One region of the Streptomyces sp. NBC_00775 genome, then DNA from elsewhere that is predicted to be linked to it. Evidence: riboswitches for the same ligand, from Rfam matches in the RefSeq annotation. Region 1 holds a riboswitch; the other holds the start of a gene.
The links. A riboswitch is a leader RNA that binds a small molecule or an ion and turns the genes downstream of it on or off. The one in region 1 is predicted to bind cyclic di-AMP.

Region 1 (7,387 bases):
GGCATCCGCCCGACCGTCGAGACCGTCCCGCTGGACCAGGCCGACGAGGCGTATCAGAAGATGCTCTCCGGCACGGCCCGCTTCCGGATGGTGCTCACCACCCGCTGACGTACGCGCCCCCGTCGCACACTCGCAGGACGCGAGCCCAACCGCTGGGTAGTCTCCCAGACATGCGGATCTCCGTTTCCTCGGACATGGACGAACCCGTGGCCCGCTCCCTTGTCGCGGAGCTGCGCAGCCGTGGCCACGAGGTGCGGACGCATGGGGCGCTGCGCCCCGGGGACGACCCGCGGTGGGCGGCATGCTCGGAGGCGGCGGCCCGGGAGGTCGCCGCCGGGACGTCGGACCAGGCGATCGTGTGCTGCTGGACCGGCACCGGCGCGTCGATCGCCGCGAACAAGGTGCCAGGGGTACGAGCGGCCCTGTGCACGGACGCGTACACGGCGGACGGCGCCCGCCGCTGGAACGACGCCAATGTGCTGGCGCTCAGTCTGCGGCTGACGTCCGAGCCGCTGCTCAAGGAGATCCTTGACGCCTGGTTCGCCGCCCGGGCCAGCGAGGACGCCGACGACCGGGAGAACATCGCCCACGTCGGACGCCTCGACCTCGGGGGATAGCGGGCCCCAGAGCCGTGGAACCCCGCTGCCCCGTTGCCGGGCTTCAGGCGGGCCGTGCCGCGCCGTGGATCGCCGACTCTCCGGCGAAGAAGATCGACTCCTCGCGAAGGTAGCCCCCCTGGCTCGGCGCGTGGATCATCATGCCGTCGCCGATGTAGAGGCCGACGTGGCTGACGTCGCCGTAGAAGAAGATCAGGTCGCCGGGTCGGATGCTGGCGAAGGGGATCGCCGTGCCGGTGACCGCCTGCTCGTACGCGGTGCGCGGGAGTGCGACTCCGGCGGTCTTCCAGGCGGCCTGGGTCAGGCTGGAACAGTCGTACGAGCCCGGTCCGGTGGCGCCCCAGACGCACGGTCTGCCGATCTGTTCACGGGCGAAGGCCAGTGCCCTCGCGGCCTTCCTGCCGTACTCGGAGTCCGGTGCGCTGTCCGCGCCGAACGGCATGCTCGTGTCGAGCAGCATGCCCCCGGCGAGGGATGTGTCGGTGCCGAGGGCGGCCGATTGCGGTGTCTGCCATTCCTCCGTGGCCTGGCGGCCGGCCCATGCCTCGGAGGTGGGCCACGCGTCCTCGGCCGGCCGGGAGGCGATCGCGGCGATGGGCGTGCTCCGCTGTGCGGCGATGTGCCGGGTGAGCAGGTCGCGGGCCTTGGCGAGCTTCTGCTGGATCTGCTCCTTGGAGGTCTTCAGCGAGGGCTGCCGGGGCTCGATGGCCGGTGCGGGCAGGGCCTTGGTGACTTCCTGCCGTGTCTCCGGTGCGGCCGGCAGCGCGGGGACGGCCCTGGCGGTCAACTCCGCCACAGGACCGGCGGCCCTCGCGGCGGCGGGACCGGCGGTCAGTTCCGGGACGGGCCCGGCGGTCAGTTCCGGGACGGGGCCGGCGGTCAGTTCCGGGACGGGTCGGCCGGCCGCCTGCCGCCCACGGTCGGTGGGTCCGTTCTGCGGGCGTTCCGCCGGGCGGGCCGGCATTCTGTCGGCCGGGAGCCTGGCCGGCACGGTGGGACCCAGCCGCGTGCGCGCCACGTCGAACCACTGCCTGGTCACGTCGTCGACGGCGGGATCGGTGCGCCTGCGCCCGTTGTCCGCCGCCGGGTTGACGCGCCCCCACGTCCCCGTGGACGTCGCACGGGTCGCGTTGTAGTTGCCGGTGGCGGTCTCGGCCTGGTCGTAGAGGGCGCTGATCCGCTGCCGGACCTCTTCTTGGCTAGGCCCGTCCGCCGCGCGGGATGTGGCTTGTTCCGGCGCCATGGGAGACGCGCTCCTTCCGTGTTCCGCCTACCGAGTTAGCTGTCGGGTTCGGGCGGACGGTTCCGGAAGGTATGCCCTACGGCCCTTGCCCTGCTGGGCAGTTGGGCCGATTCACCCCAAGTTCGGTTGGGTCCCCGGCTCCGGCTGCCACGGAGGCGCACCGGACTCGGCGGAGGCCGCGCGACCCGGCGAGGTTCGCCGGAGGGAGTCGTGTTGCCTGTCGCCAACCTAGCCAATTTGTGTGGCTCGCGTGAAGATTGAAGCGCGAAGTGTCCGATATGTATTTGTGACCTTCGTCGTACTGGCTGCCTCAGTAGACATCGCGGACGTAGCGTTTGTCGGCCGCGAGCTGCTTGACGAACGCGGCGGCGCCGTCCTCGTCCAGACCGCCGTGCACGACGGCGATGTCGCGCAGCGCCCGGTCGACGTCCTTGGCCATACGGGAGGCGTCACCGCAGACATAGAAGTGGGCGCCGTCCTGGAGCCAGGACCACAGTTGGGGGCCGTGCTCGCGCATGCGGTCCTGGACGTACACCTTGGTGCGCCGGTCGCGGGAGAAGGCCGTGTCCAGGCGAGAGAGGGTGCCGTGGGTGAGGTGGGCGGTGAGTTCGTCCTCGTAGTAGTGGTCGGTGGCGCGGTGCTGTTCACCGAAGAACAGCCAGTTGGGGCCGTGGTGGCCGAGCGCGCGTCGCTCGTCGAGGAAGCCCATGAAGGGGGCGACCCCGGTGCCGGGGCCCACCATCACCATCGGCGTGGTGGGGTCGGCGGGTGGCCGGAAGTGCGGGGACCGCTGGACGAAGACCGGTACCGGGCTGTCCGGTTCGGCGTCCGCGAGGAACGGGGAGCACACGCCCTGACGGAGGCGGCCGTGCAGGCTCTCCCAGCGGACGACGGACACCGTCAGCGAGACCAGGTGGGGATCGGTGAGCGGGCTGGACGAGATGGAGTACAGCCGCGGTTGCAGTCGCTTGAGCGCGTCCGTCCATTCCTGCGCGGTGGCCCGCACCGGAAGCTCGGTGAGGACGTCGACGGTCTGCCGGCCCCAGCACCACTTCGCGAGTTCGTCCTTGTTGTCGGGACGCAGCAGCTTCTTCAACTCGCGCGGGTCATGGACGCGTTCGCTGATGAAGCGCAGCACGTCGGGGGTGACGCGGGTGATGTCCAGGTGCTCGCTCAGGGCTTGGCGCAGAGCGACCTCACCGACACCCGCGACCTCCACGGTGGCGGCCGGGTCGAGGCCGGTGACGGCCAGCAACTCGCCCACCAGCTCGGGGTGGTTGACGGGACGTATGCCGAGTGCGTCACCGGCCTCGTACGTCAGCGGTACGTCGCTGTCGCGGGTGTCGAAGGTGAAGCGCCGTACCTCTTTGCCCGCCCCCGGCCGGCTCAGCAGCCGGTTGCCGGTGAGGCGTGCGGTGACCGGGGCGGGCTTCCGTGAACTCCGGGAGGGCGCGGGGGCGAGTGCCGGCGCCGCCACGGGGGCGGGGGTCAGCGCGGTGAGGACCTGGTCCAGCCAGGCCCGCGCCGAAGGCTCGTAGTCCGGTTCGCAGTCCGTGCGGGGCGCCAGACGCACCGCGCCCAGCTCGTCCAGACGCTGGTCCAGGCGGCGGCCGTGCCCGCAGAAGTCGGCGTAGGAGGAGTCGCCGAAGGCGAGGACCGCGTACTGCCTGCCGGCAAGGCTCGGGGTGTCGTGCGAGGCCAGGGAGTCCCAGAAGGAGGAGCCGTTGTCGGGGGCGTCTCCGTCGCCGAAGGTGCTGGTGATCAGGAGCAGACCGGCGGCAGGCGGCAGCGCGGCGAGATCGGCGTCGTCCATGCCGACGAGGCTGGCCCGGTGTCCGGCCGAGGCGAGCCGCTCGGCGGTGGCCGCCGCGAACTCCTCGGCGTTGCCGGTCTGCGACGCCCACAGGACGACGATCTCGCGTCCCTCGGCGACGGACGTGCGGGGCACGGAGACCGCGGCGGGCTCGGCGCGGGAGTACATGCCGGCCAGCACGCCGTTGACCCACAGAGCGTGGCCGGGGCTGAACGGCGCCGTCGGCGGGAGCACCGGCACGCCGGGGGCGCCCGCGTCGATACCGGCGAGGAATCCGACCAGATAGGTGCGCTCGGTCTCGCTCAGCACGGGCGGCGGCGGGGCGGGGTCCAGGCCGAAGGCGATGGCCGCCGCGCTCGGCACCACGGCGCCGGGCGCGGTAACGGGGACCGTAACCGGGACGGGCACGTCGGCCCGCGCGGGCACCTCGGCCGGCACGGCGGCCCGCGTGGCCACCTTCGCCAGCGACACCGCGCACACCTTGAACTCGGGCTGGAACGAGAGCGGGTCGACGGCATCGCTGGTCACGGCGTTGACGCTCAGATACTCGCCGAACAGGTCGTTCCAGTGGAACGGGGCGAAACAGTTTCCCGGCCGGACCCGGTCCGTCACCACCGCGGGGAGCACGGCCCGGCCGCGCCGGGAGGCGACCTCCACCGAGTCACCGTCGCGGATGTCCAGCACCTGGGCGTCGTCCGGGTGCAGTTCCACGAACGGGCCCGGATTCAGCTTGTTGAGCTTGGCGACCTTGCCCGTCTTCGTGAGGGTGTGCCACTGATGCTGCACCCGCCCGGTGTTCAGTACGAACGGGTAGTCGTCGTCCGGCATCTCGGCCGCCGGAAGGTGCGGGCGGGCGTGGAAGACGGCTCGGCCGCTCGGCGTGGGAAAGAACAGGCGGCCGTCCTCGGCGACGTACCTGACCGGGTTGCGGTCGGGCCCGTCGTCGGACGCCGCGGGCCACTGCACGGAGGTGGAGCGCAGCCGCTCGTAGGACACCCCGCGCAGGTCGTAGCCGGTCTTCGGGTTCCAGGCGCGCTTGATCTCCTCGAAGACCTCCTCCGCGCTGTCGTAGGAGAAGCCCTTCTCGTACCCCATCTCGCGCGCGACAGCCGCGATGATCCGCCAGTCCGCCATGGCTTCGCCGGGCGGCTCCACCGCGGGCCGGGCGAGGGTGAGGTTGCGCTCGCTGTTGATGAGGACGCCCTCGGTCTCGGTCCACAGCGCTCCGGGCAGGATCACATCGGCGTACGCGTTGGTCTCGGTGTCGGCGAACACGTCCTGGGTGACGACGAATTCGGCCGCCTCCAGGCCTTCGATCACGGTCTTGCGGTTGGCGACCGAGGCGACGGGGTTGGTGCAGATGATCCAGCAGGCCTTGATGTGGCCGTCGGTCATCCGCTGGAACATCTCCACCGTGCCCTGGCCGACGCCGTCCTTTCGGATCGAGCCCGGAGGCAGCCCCCACAGCTCCTCGGTGAACGCCCGCTCCTCGTCCACCAGCACCGAGCGCTGGCCGGGGAGACCCGGTCCCATGTAGCCCATCTCGCGGCCGCCCATGGCGTTGGGCTGGCCGGTCAGGGAGAACGGGCCGCTGCCCGGGCGGCAGATCGCGCCGGTGGCCAGATGGAGGTTGACCAGGGCGTTGGTGTTCCAGGTGCCGTGGGTGGACTGGTTCAGACCCATGGTCCAGCAGCTCATCCACTCCCCGGCCTCGCCGATGAGCCGTGCCGCCTCGCGGATGTCCCGCTCCGGGATGCCGGTGATCTCGCTGACCGTGTCCGGCGGGTAGTCGGCGAGGAACTCCGGCAGCGCCTCCCAGCCCTCGGTGTGCGCGGCGATGAACTCCGCGTCCGTGTGCCCGTTCTCGTACAGCAGACGCAGCAGGCCGTTGAGGAGCGCCAGGTCGGTGCCGGGCCGGATCTGCAGGAACAGATCGGCCTTGTCGGCGGTGGCGCTGCGCCGCGGGTCGACGACGATCAGTTTGGCCCCGGCCTTCTTGACCCGGTCCATCATCCGCAGGAAGAGGATGGGGTGGCAGTCGGCCATGTTGGAGCCGATGACGAAGAAGACGTCCGCGCGTTCGAAATCCTGGTACGAGCCGGGCGGACCGTCCGCGCCGAGCGAGAGTTTGTAGCCGGTGCCCGCGCTGGCCATGCACAGCCGTGAGTTCGACTCGATCTGATTGGTGCGCACGAAGCCCTTGGCCAGCTTGTTCGCCAGATACTGCGCCTCAAGGCTCATCTGCCCGGACACATAGAACGCGAGCGCGTCCGGACCGTGCTCGTCGACGACCGCCCGCAGCCGCCGCGCCGTCTCCCTGATCGCCGCGTCCACACCGACGGGCGCCGGCTCCTCCTCACGCCGCTCCCGTACGAGCGCCGTGGTCAGCCGTCCGGGGGCGGCCAGCATCTCCGCCGTGGTGGCGCCCTTGGTGCACAGCCGGCCGAAGTTCGCGGGGTGCGCCTTGTCGCCGGACGCCTTGAGGACCGTACGCCGCCCATCGGGCCCCATACCGATGTCGAGCACCATGCCGCAGCCGACACCGCAGTACGAGCAGACCGTGCGCACCTGCGTCGCGGTCGTGGTCACGGGCGATCCCTCTCGTCACTGGATGCGTCCACCCGACCGTACGAAATGCCCATTACGTGCGCGTCACACGAGATGATCATCAGCGGTTACGTGCCTCACACACCCGCTGTCGGGGGTGTGTGAGGAGTGGGGGTGTGCGCCAGAACCTCATAAGTCAGGCTTATGAGGTCATAGATCCAGCCCGGCTACTGACTTAGGATTGCCTTAGTTTAGGCTTCCCGGCGAGTACTCCTGATCATCGCTCGAAGGGAACCTGATCATGCCTCGCCCCCTGCGGGTAGCCATTGTCGGAGCCGGCCCCGCCGGGATCTACGCCGCCGACGCGTTGCTGAAGTCCGCAGTGGCCGTCGAGCCAGGCGTCTCCATCGACCTCTTCGAGCGGATGCCGGCCCCCTTCGGACTGATCCGCTACGGCGTCGCGCCCGACCACCCCCGGATCAAGGGCATCGTCACGGCCCTGCACCAGGTGCTCGACAAGCCGCAGATCCGCCTCTTCGGCAATGTCGACTACCCCCGCGACATCAACCTGGACGACCTGCGCGCCTTCTACGACGCGGTGATCTTCTCCACCGGGGCGACGGCCGACCGGGCGCTCGACATACCCGGCATCGACCTCGACGGCTCGTACGGCGCGGCGGACTTCGTCTCCTGGTACGACGGGCACCCGGACGTGCCGCGCACCTGGCCGCTGGAGGCGGAGAAGGTCGCCGTCCTCGGCGTCGGCAATGTCGCGCTCGACGTGGCGCGCGTCCTGGCCAAGACCGCGGACGAGCTGCTGTCGACCGAGATCCCGCCGAACGTCTACGACGGTCTCAAGGCCAACAAGGCCCTGGAAGTCCATGTCTTCGGCCGCCGTGGTCCGGCGCAGGCGAAGTTCAGCCCGATGGAGCTGCGGGAGCTGGACCACTCCCCGAACATCGAGGTCATCGTCGACCCCGAGGACATCGACTACGACGAGGGCTCGATCGCGACCCGCCGGGGCAACAAGCAGGCCGACATGGTCGCCAAGACCCTGGAGAACTGGGCCATCCGCGACGTCGGCGACCGCCCGCACAAGCTGTTCCTGCACTTCTTCGAGTCGCCGTCCGAGATCGTCGGCGAGGACGGCAAGGTCGTCGGCCTGCG
Region 2 (7,387 bases), 3.7 Mb from region 1:
GCGCAATCTTTTAAGCGGGGGTCTGGGGGCGCAGCCCCCAGGGATGGAAAAGCCGGGGGTTACGCCGAGGCCTCCGTCAGCTTCCCGAGGTCGCCGTCCGTCAGGACCAGGTCCGCCACCCCCAGCAGCGCCGGCAGCTGCTCCACCGTCCGAGCCGAAGCGATCGGCGCCGCGACCGTCGGCTGAGCGGCCAGCCACGCCAGGGCGACCGTGGCCACCGGGACCTCGTGGGCCTGGGCGACCTCGTCGAGGGCTGTCAGGACCCGGACACCACGCTCGGAGTCGAGGTGACGGCCCGCGCCCGCGGAGCGAGGCGAGTCGACCGTCGCGCCCGGGCGGTACTTGCCGGTGAGGAAGCCGGAGGCGAGCGCGAAGTACGGGACGGCGGCGAGGCCGGTGCGGGAGGCGACCTCCTGGAGCGGGCCCTCGTAGGTGTCGCGCGAGACGAGGTTGTAGTGCGGCTGGAGGGCGACGTACCGCGCGAGGCCCTCGCGGTCGGAGAACTCCACGGACTCCTGGAGCCGCTCGGGCGAGATGTTGGAGGCGGCGATGTGGCGCACCTTGCCGGCCTTCACGAGTTCGTCGAGCGCACCGATGATCTCCTCGACCGGCACCTCCGGCTGGTCGAAGTGCGTGTAGTAGAGGTCGATGTGGTCGGTGTCCAGGCGGCGCAGGGACGCCTCGGCCGCGGCCTTGATGTTGGCGCCGGACAGCCCCGGGAACTCGGGGTGCTGGCTGACCTTGGTGGCGACCACGACGTCGGAGCGGTTCCCGCGCGCCTTGAGCCACTTGCCGATGATGGTCTCGGACTCGCCGCCCTTGTTGCCCTCGGCCCACGACGAGTACGAGTCGGCGGTGTCCACGAAGTTGCCGCCGGCGGCCGCGTACGCGTCGAGCACGGCGAAGGACTGCGCCTCGTCGGCGGTCCAGCCGAAGACGTTGCCGCCGAGAGAGAGCGGGAAGACCTCGAGGTCGGACGAGCCAAGCTTGCGGAGAGAAGTCATGATCAGCTTCAACGCCCGCACCGGATGGCTGTATTCCGCACAGACCGGATCGGACCGGACCGGCAGCCCTGACGTCGGGGGGTTGTCGTCAGGACCGCCGGGAATCAGGAGAGAACTACGCCGGCCTCAGGTGGTGGAGAAGCCGATCTCAGGTGTTGGAGAAGCCGGCCTCAGTGGTGGCGAAGCCGGTCTCAGGGTCCGGAGAAGCCGATCTCAGGGGTTGAGGCCCTTGCTGCGCAGCCACGCCATCGGGTCGACCGCGGTGGCGGCGCCGTTGAGGTGGACCTCCAGGTGCAGGTGCGGCCCGGTGACATTGCCCGTCGCGCCCACGCGCCCGATGACGTCACCCGTGGCGACCTTCTGCCCCACGCTGACGCTGATCGACGACTGGTGGCAGAACCACAGCTCCGTACCGTCGTCGAGGGTGAGGATCGTGCGGTAGCCGTACGCGCCCGCCCAGCCCGCCTCGGTGACGGTGCCGCTGTGGATCGCCTTGATCAGCGTGCCGGTGGGCGCGGCGAAGTCGAGGCCGGTGTGGTAGCCGGAGGACCACATGGAGCCGGCGTCGCCGAAGCGCCCGGTCAGCGTGTACGAGGAGGTGGGCAGCGAGTAGCTCTTGGCGAGCTCGGCGAGACGCTTGGCCTCGGCGGCCTGCTTGGCTTCCTCGTCCGCCTTCTTCTTGGCGGCGGCGGCCTTGGCCTCGGCGTCGTCCTGCTGCTTGGCGGCGAGCGCGACGGCCTGCTTCGCGGCGGCGGCCTCGGCGGCCTGCTGGGCCGCGCTGTCGACCTGGTCCTGCTGCGACTCGGCCTGCTGGATGATGCGGGCGCGCAGCGCCTCACCCGCGTCGGTGCTGCCCTGCGCGGTGTCGGCGCTGGTCAGGCCGGCGCTGGTGAGCGGGGTGGAAGAGCCCTTGGGCGTAGCGGAATCGCCGTCGGATATCAGGGCCTTGGCCGAGTCGGTGACCGACGACAGGTCGGGCAGCGAGATCGACACCGGCGGCTTGCCGGGCGCCGCGGTGGCCATGCCACCCGCGCCCACGGCGGCTATGACGCCGACGCCGAGAACCGTGGAGCTGCGGGCGAGTCCCCCACCGCGCTGCTTGCTGACGCGGTGCCGGCCGCGAACGGGACGGACGGAATCCTCAGTGGGGTTCCACTCCTCCCAAGGCCCCTCGTCGTTGCCGTAGGCGTAGCCGAAGGGCTGTGTGTCGTTCGGCGCGAACGAGGTTGGCTGGGCAGGCCGGTTGGACGCCACGTGGGCGCACTCCTTTCCTTCCTTCTCGCCTACCGGGTTAGCTGACGGGTTCGGAGCAGGAAGGTCTCCTACGCGCGTATACCTGTCGTGTTCCCACGACGGAATACGCTCGATTCACCCCAAGTTGGTGGTTCCCCGGTTCCCTTGCGGGATTCGGCGCGTGCGCACGGAGCCATCTCTTGTGACGGCTGGGACGACCGCGCTGCGTTATCGAACGTTAATAGACCCGGGTACCGGATTCCAAGCTGTTCGGACTGATCGTTAACGCTTTTGGCCAGGACTTTGGGGTCACCACCGGCGTAAACCGGGCGAGTTGGCCACGTTCCATAAACGTCGATTCAGTTGACGGTGTGTCAGTTGTTATGCGGAGGGGCACTGCCCGATCACCCCTCGTGACAACGATCAAGAAAGCCCCTCGGCCGCCTCCCCCGGACGCCGTACGGCGAGCAGCGCCATGTCGTCCGTCAGGGCGCCGCCCGTGTGCCGGCGGACCTCCTCGGCGAGGGCGGTCAGCAGGGCGTCGGGCCCGGGGAAGGCGCGGCCGACGAGACGCGGGGCGGGATCGTAGAACTCCCCGCGCTTGTCGCGGGACTCGGACAGGCCATCGGTGTGGAGGAGCAGCGTGGCTCCCCTCGGGAATACGGCCGCCGTCGCCCGGTCGGGCCAGGTGCCCAACTCGCCCATGCCGAGCGGCAGCGCGGGATCCTCGGCGGCGAGCGCGACGAGCGTGCCGTCCGCGTGCAGGAGCAGCGGCGGGGGATGGCCGCGGTTGACGATCCGTACGACGTCCGCGTCGTGCGGGATCTCCGCGAGTACGGCCGTCGTGAACCCCTCGAAGACGTCCAGGCCGTCCCGCCGGGTCCCCTCGCGGGCCAGCGCCCGCTCAAGACGGCAGGCGACCGCCTCCAGCGTCGCCTCCTGCTCGGCCGCCTCCCGGAACGCCCCGATCACCACCGCTACGGCGGCCACCGCGCCCATCCCCTTCCCGCGTACGTCGCCCACCACCAGCCGTACGCCGTGCGGGGAGTCCTGCACCGCGTACAGGTCGCCGCCGATGAACGCGTCCGCCTGCGCCGCCTCGTACCGCGCCGCGACCTCCAGGCCGCCGATCCGCTCCTCGGGCTCCGGCAGCACCGCGCGCTGCACGGACTCGGCGATCTCCCGGACCGAGGCGAGCCGTTCGTCGCTGCGGCGGACGAGGATGTTGATGAGCACGGCCAGGACGGCGGCCGTGGCCACGGTGGCCGCTTCGGTGACCGAGTCGACGTTCAGGACGATGTCGAGCTTGAGGTGGACCGCGAGGACGGCGGCGAGGGTGAGGATGCCGGTGAGGACGGTGCCCAGCAGTGAGTACAGAGGCGCGGCCACGAGGGGGGCGGCGGTGAAGAGGGGGGCCGCGGTGAAGTCCGACGGGGTGACGTAGTCGTAGACGGCTCCGACGGCGATGAGCAGTGCGGGGAGTGTCCGGACGAAGGCCCGTGCGTACGAGATCCTGCGGCGGGACGGGTCCGTCGGGACGGGGGTGGCTCCCGGGACGGCATCGGATACGGGTACGGGTACGGGGCTGTCGGTCCGCTGGCCGTCCGCTTGCTGCCCCACTCGTTCAGGGTTCATGGAGTGGGGGGCGGGGGCGAGCGGTGTGGCCCGACCGGGGGATGTGGGACGCGGGACGCGGGACGCGGGTCCTCATACACCAAGGGCCGGAACTCGTGAATCCGAGTTCCGGCCCTTGGCCTTCAGTAGCGGGGACAGGATTTGAACCTGCGACCTCTGGGTTATGAGCCCAGCGAGCTACCGAGCTGCTCCACCCCGCGTCGTTGAAACCAGTGTACGCCATCCGCGGGACCCTCAGCACACACGTTTCCCAGCAGCGGTTTCTCGCCCCCGCCGCCCCTACCCGTCCCATCCCTGGGGGCTGCGCCCCCAGACCCCCCTAAAAGATTGCGCAGTTCCCCGCGCCCCTTTTAGGGGCGCGGGGAACTGCGCAATCTTTTGGCCCAGCCCCCACCCACCCGCACCCGACGCACAACCGAACGGGGTCGAAGGGGCAGAGCCCCTGGAGGATGGGACGGGTAGGGGCGGCGGGGGCGAGAAACGGGGCTAGCCCAAGAGGTGGCGGTTGGGGGCGGTCGCGCGTTGCTCGTACTCCGGGAGTACGACGACGTCGGCACCCTCGGCCGCCAGCAGCGCGTTACCGTCGGCGCCGGCAACGAACGTGTCGGGCTCGCGCCAGGCGGTGACAACCCGCCGTACCCCCGCGTCGAGAATCAGGCGGGCGCACGGCGCGGGCCGGGAAGCGCGGCGGGCGCAGGGCTCCAGGCTGCTGTACACCGTGGCGGAGCCGAGACGCGGGTCGGCGGGGTCGATCTTGGCGAGCGCCGCCTCCTCGGCGTGGACCACGGAATCGTCACCCTCACGGGAGTGGCCCCGGGCCAGCTCGGTCCCGTCCGCGGCCACGACCACCGCCCCCACACTGAACGCGGTCTCCGAGGGCGGACACAACTCCGCCAGCTCACACGCGAGCCCCAGCCACTGCCGGTCCGCGGCGGAGGCGAGCCCCCCGACACCGGGCGCCGTGGGAACGTACCGGATGAGGACGACGTCCCCGACGGGCCGTGTTTCCACCAGCCGCATCCGCCCGGGGGGATACGCCCCGGGCCCGAACAGCCGCGGCGCGTCCACGTCCCCCACGAACAGCGGTGCGACGGCGAGCTGCAGCTCGTCGGCGAGCCCCTCCCGCATCAGCTGGGTGTGCACCCGCCCGCCCCCTTCGACCATGAGGCGCCGTACACCTCGTACGTCATGAAGGTGTTCGAGGAGGACGCGCCAGTCGAGCTCGGGCCCGGTCGACACCACCTCGACGCCGAGGCCGTGCAGGAGACCGGAGGCCTTCCCCGCGCCCTCGTCCGTCGTATAGACGACCTTCTCGCCGCCCGTGTGCCAGAACTGCGCCGCCGGGTCGAGGTCGCCGGACCCGCTGACGGTGACCTTCAGCGGGTACTCGGGCCGCCCGGAGGCGATCCGCGCCGCGCGCCGCTCGGCCGAGTTGACCAGCAGCCGCGGATTGTCCGAGCGGAGCGTGCCCGCGCCGACCAGGATCGCGTCGCTGGACGCCCGTACCTCGTCGACCCGGTCGAAGTCGGCGGCGCCCGAGAGCAGCAGCCGCTCGGGGCCGGTGTCGTCCAGGAAGCCGTCGAGGGAGACGGCGGCGGACAACAGGACGTAGGGGTGGGGCATGGGACGCACCCTCCAGCTCCGAGCTCTCGGCTCCTAGTGGTTCAACTTTTAAACAGTACCTAGACTGGCGGCATGACGACCCGCTGGCTCTCGCCCGCCGAACAACGCGCCTGGCGCTCGTTCATCGCCGCCTCCTCGCTCCTGGAGGACACGATCGACCGGCAGCTCCAGGCGGAGACCGGCATGCCGCACCTTTACTACTCCATCCTGGCCATGCTCTCCGAGGCACCGGACCGGCGGCTGCGGATGACCGACCTCGCCGAGACCCTGAAGATCACCCGCAGCCGGCTGACGTACGGCGTGACCCGGCTGGCGAACGACGGCCTGGTACGCCGGGAGGGCTGCCCCAGCGACAAGCGCGGCCAGGTCGCGGTGCTCACGGACGAGGGCATGGCCGTCCTGGAGCGGGCGGCGCCCGGCCATGTGGAGCAGGTCCGGGCGGCGCTCTTCGACCATCTGACCCCGGAGCAGGTCGGACAGCTGGAGGAGATCTCCGCGAGCATCACGCGGGGCATCCAGGGCGAGAATCCCGGGGCCTGCGGGGAAGATCTGCCGTGGCGGCGACGTTCCTCCTGAGGCCGGCGTCACGAGCCGTGCGACACGGGATCGACCAAAAAGCGTTGCTTGAACTTTAAAGCACCGTGTACTGTCTCTCCCCGAGGTAGTGCTTCAAATCTGAAGCACTACCCCACACCCAGCACCACACCTGGCACCACACCCGCTGGACCGGAGAGACAACATGCGCGATTTCCCCACCGCCACGGTGCGCACCCGCGTCACTGTGCCCCTGCGTTTCGGCGACGGCTACTCGGTCGACGCGGACCTCGTCACCTTCCACGGCCTGGCCGACGAGAAGGAACACCTCGCCGTCGTCCTCGGCAAGCCCGCCGCGAACCCGCTGGTGCGACTGCACTCCGAGTGCCTGACCGGCGATGTCTTCGGCTCGGCCCGCTGCGACTGCGGCCCGCAGCTGCGCGAGGCGGTGGAGCAGATCGCGGAGCGGGGCGGCGTACTGCTGTACCTCCGCCAGGAGGGCCGCGGCATCGGCCTCTACAACAAGCTCGACGCGTACGCCCTCCAGGACCAGGGCCTCGACACCTACGCCGCCAACGCCGCCCTCGGCCTGCCCGAGGACGGCCGCGACTACACGGCCGCCGCGCAGATGCTCCAGGCCCTCGGCATCGACTCCCTGGACCTGCTCTCCAACAACCCCGACAAGGCCGACCAGCTGCGCGACCTCGGCATCACGGTCTCCCACCGCGTCCCGACGGGCGTCTTCACCACGGCCCACAACGTCCGCTACCTGCGCGCCAAGGTCCTCCAGACCCAGCACACCCTGCCCCTGCCGGAGCTCACGGCGGGCTGACACCCTCCTCACCGGCCATCCGCCGAAGCCGCCTGGCCTCCGCCACCAGCCGGGGCACGGCGTCCCTCGCCATCGCGATGAACGCCGCGTTCTCGTCCCAGCGTTCGTCCGCGCAGTCGACGTAACGCGGCTGCTGCACCAGCGTCGCCGCGACGATCTCACCGTGGTCGAACGCCGGCCACCGCTCACCCCGCCCGGTGTCCTCGACCGTGCTGACCGCCACGAGATTCATGGCGTGGTCGTCGTCCAGGCTCCGCACGAACCACGGTCCGGGCGTGGCCGCCGCGCACAGCTCGTCGATCGCGTCGAGGTCGAACCCGTCATCCGCCATGTCCGCCATGTCCGCCATCCCGTGCCCCCATTGACCGATCCGATGTCCCGGTCAAGGATCGTTGAACAGGGCCGGCGGTCCGGCGGTTTTCTCGCGGCGGGAGAAACAGTCAGTGGAGTCAACGGCGCAGTCCTCCAGAGCCATCGCCCTGCTGCGCGAGCTGGGCGCGGCGGACATCGAGCACCCGGGCGGCAC

Region 2: linked by a shared signal. The riboswitch ahead of OIC96_RS25390 (M23 family metallopeptidase) and the one ahead of OIC96_RS41875 (C40 family peptidase) in region 1 are both predicted to bind cyclic di-AMP.

Annotation. Positions count from the first base shown of each region.
Region 1 is NZ_CP108938.1:9,411,105-9,418,491, forward strand. It holds gene OIC96_RS41865 (alcohol dehydrogenase) at 1-108, shown strand, start outside; gene OIC96_RS41870 (RpiB/LacA/LacB family sugar-phosphate isomerase) at 171-617, shown strand; gene OIC96_RS41875 (C40 family peptidase) at 661-1,860, opposite strand; cyclic di-AMP (ydaO/yuaA leader) riboswitch at 1,870-2,042, opposite strand; gene OIC96_RS41880 (molybdopterin-dependent oxidoreductase) at 2,171-6,202, opposite strand; gene OIC96_RS41885 (FAD-dependent oxidoreductase) at 6,522-7,387, shown strand, end outside.
Region 2 is NZ_CP108938.1:5,689,799-5,697,185, reverse strand. It holds gene OIC96_RS25395 (aldo/keto reductase) at 60-1,004, opposite strand; gene OIC96_RS25390 (M23 family metallopeptidase) at 1,218-2,258, opposite strand; cyclic di-AMP (ydaO/yuaA leader) riboswitch at 2,270-2,427, opposite strand; gene OIC96_RS25385 (PP2C family protein-serine/threonine phosphatase) at 2,661-3,872, opposite strand; tRNA gene OIC96_RS25380 (tRNA-Met) at 3,999-4,072, opposite strand; gene OIC96_RS25375 (dihydrofolate reductase family protein) at 4,359-5,495, opposite strand; gene OIC96_RS25370 (MarR family winged helix-turn-helix transcriptional regulator) at 5,568-6,071, shown strand; gene OIC96_RS25365 (GTP cyclohydrolase II) at 6,235-6,861, shown strand; gene OIC96_RS25360 (hypothetical protein) at 6,848-7,210, opposite strand; gene OIC96_RS25355 (DUF6817 domain-containing protein) at 7,305-7,387, shown strand, end outside.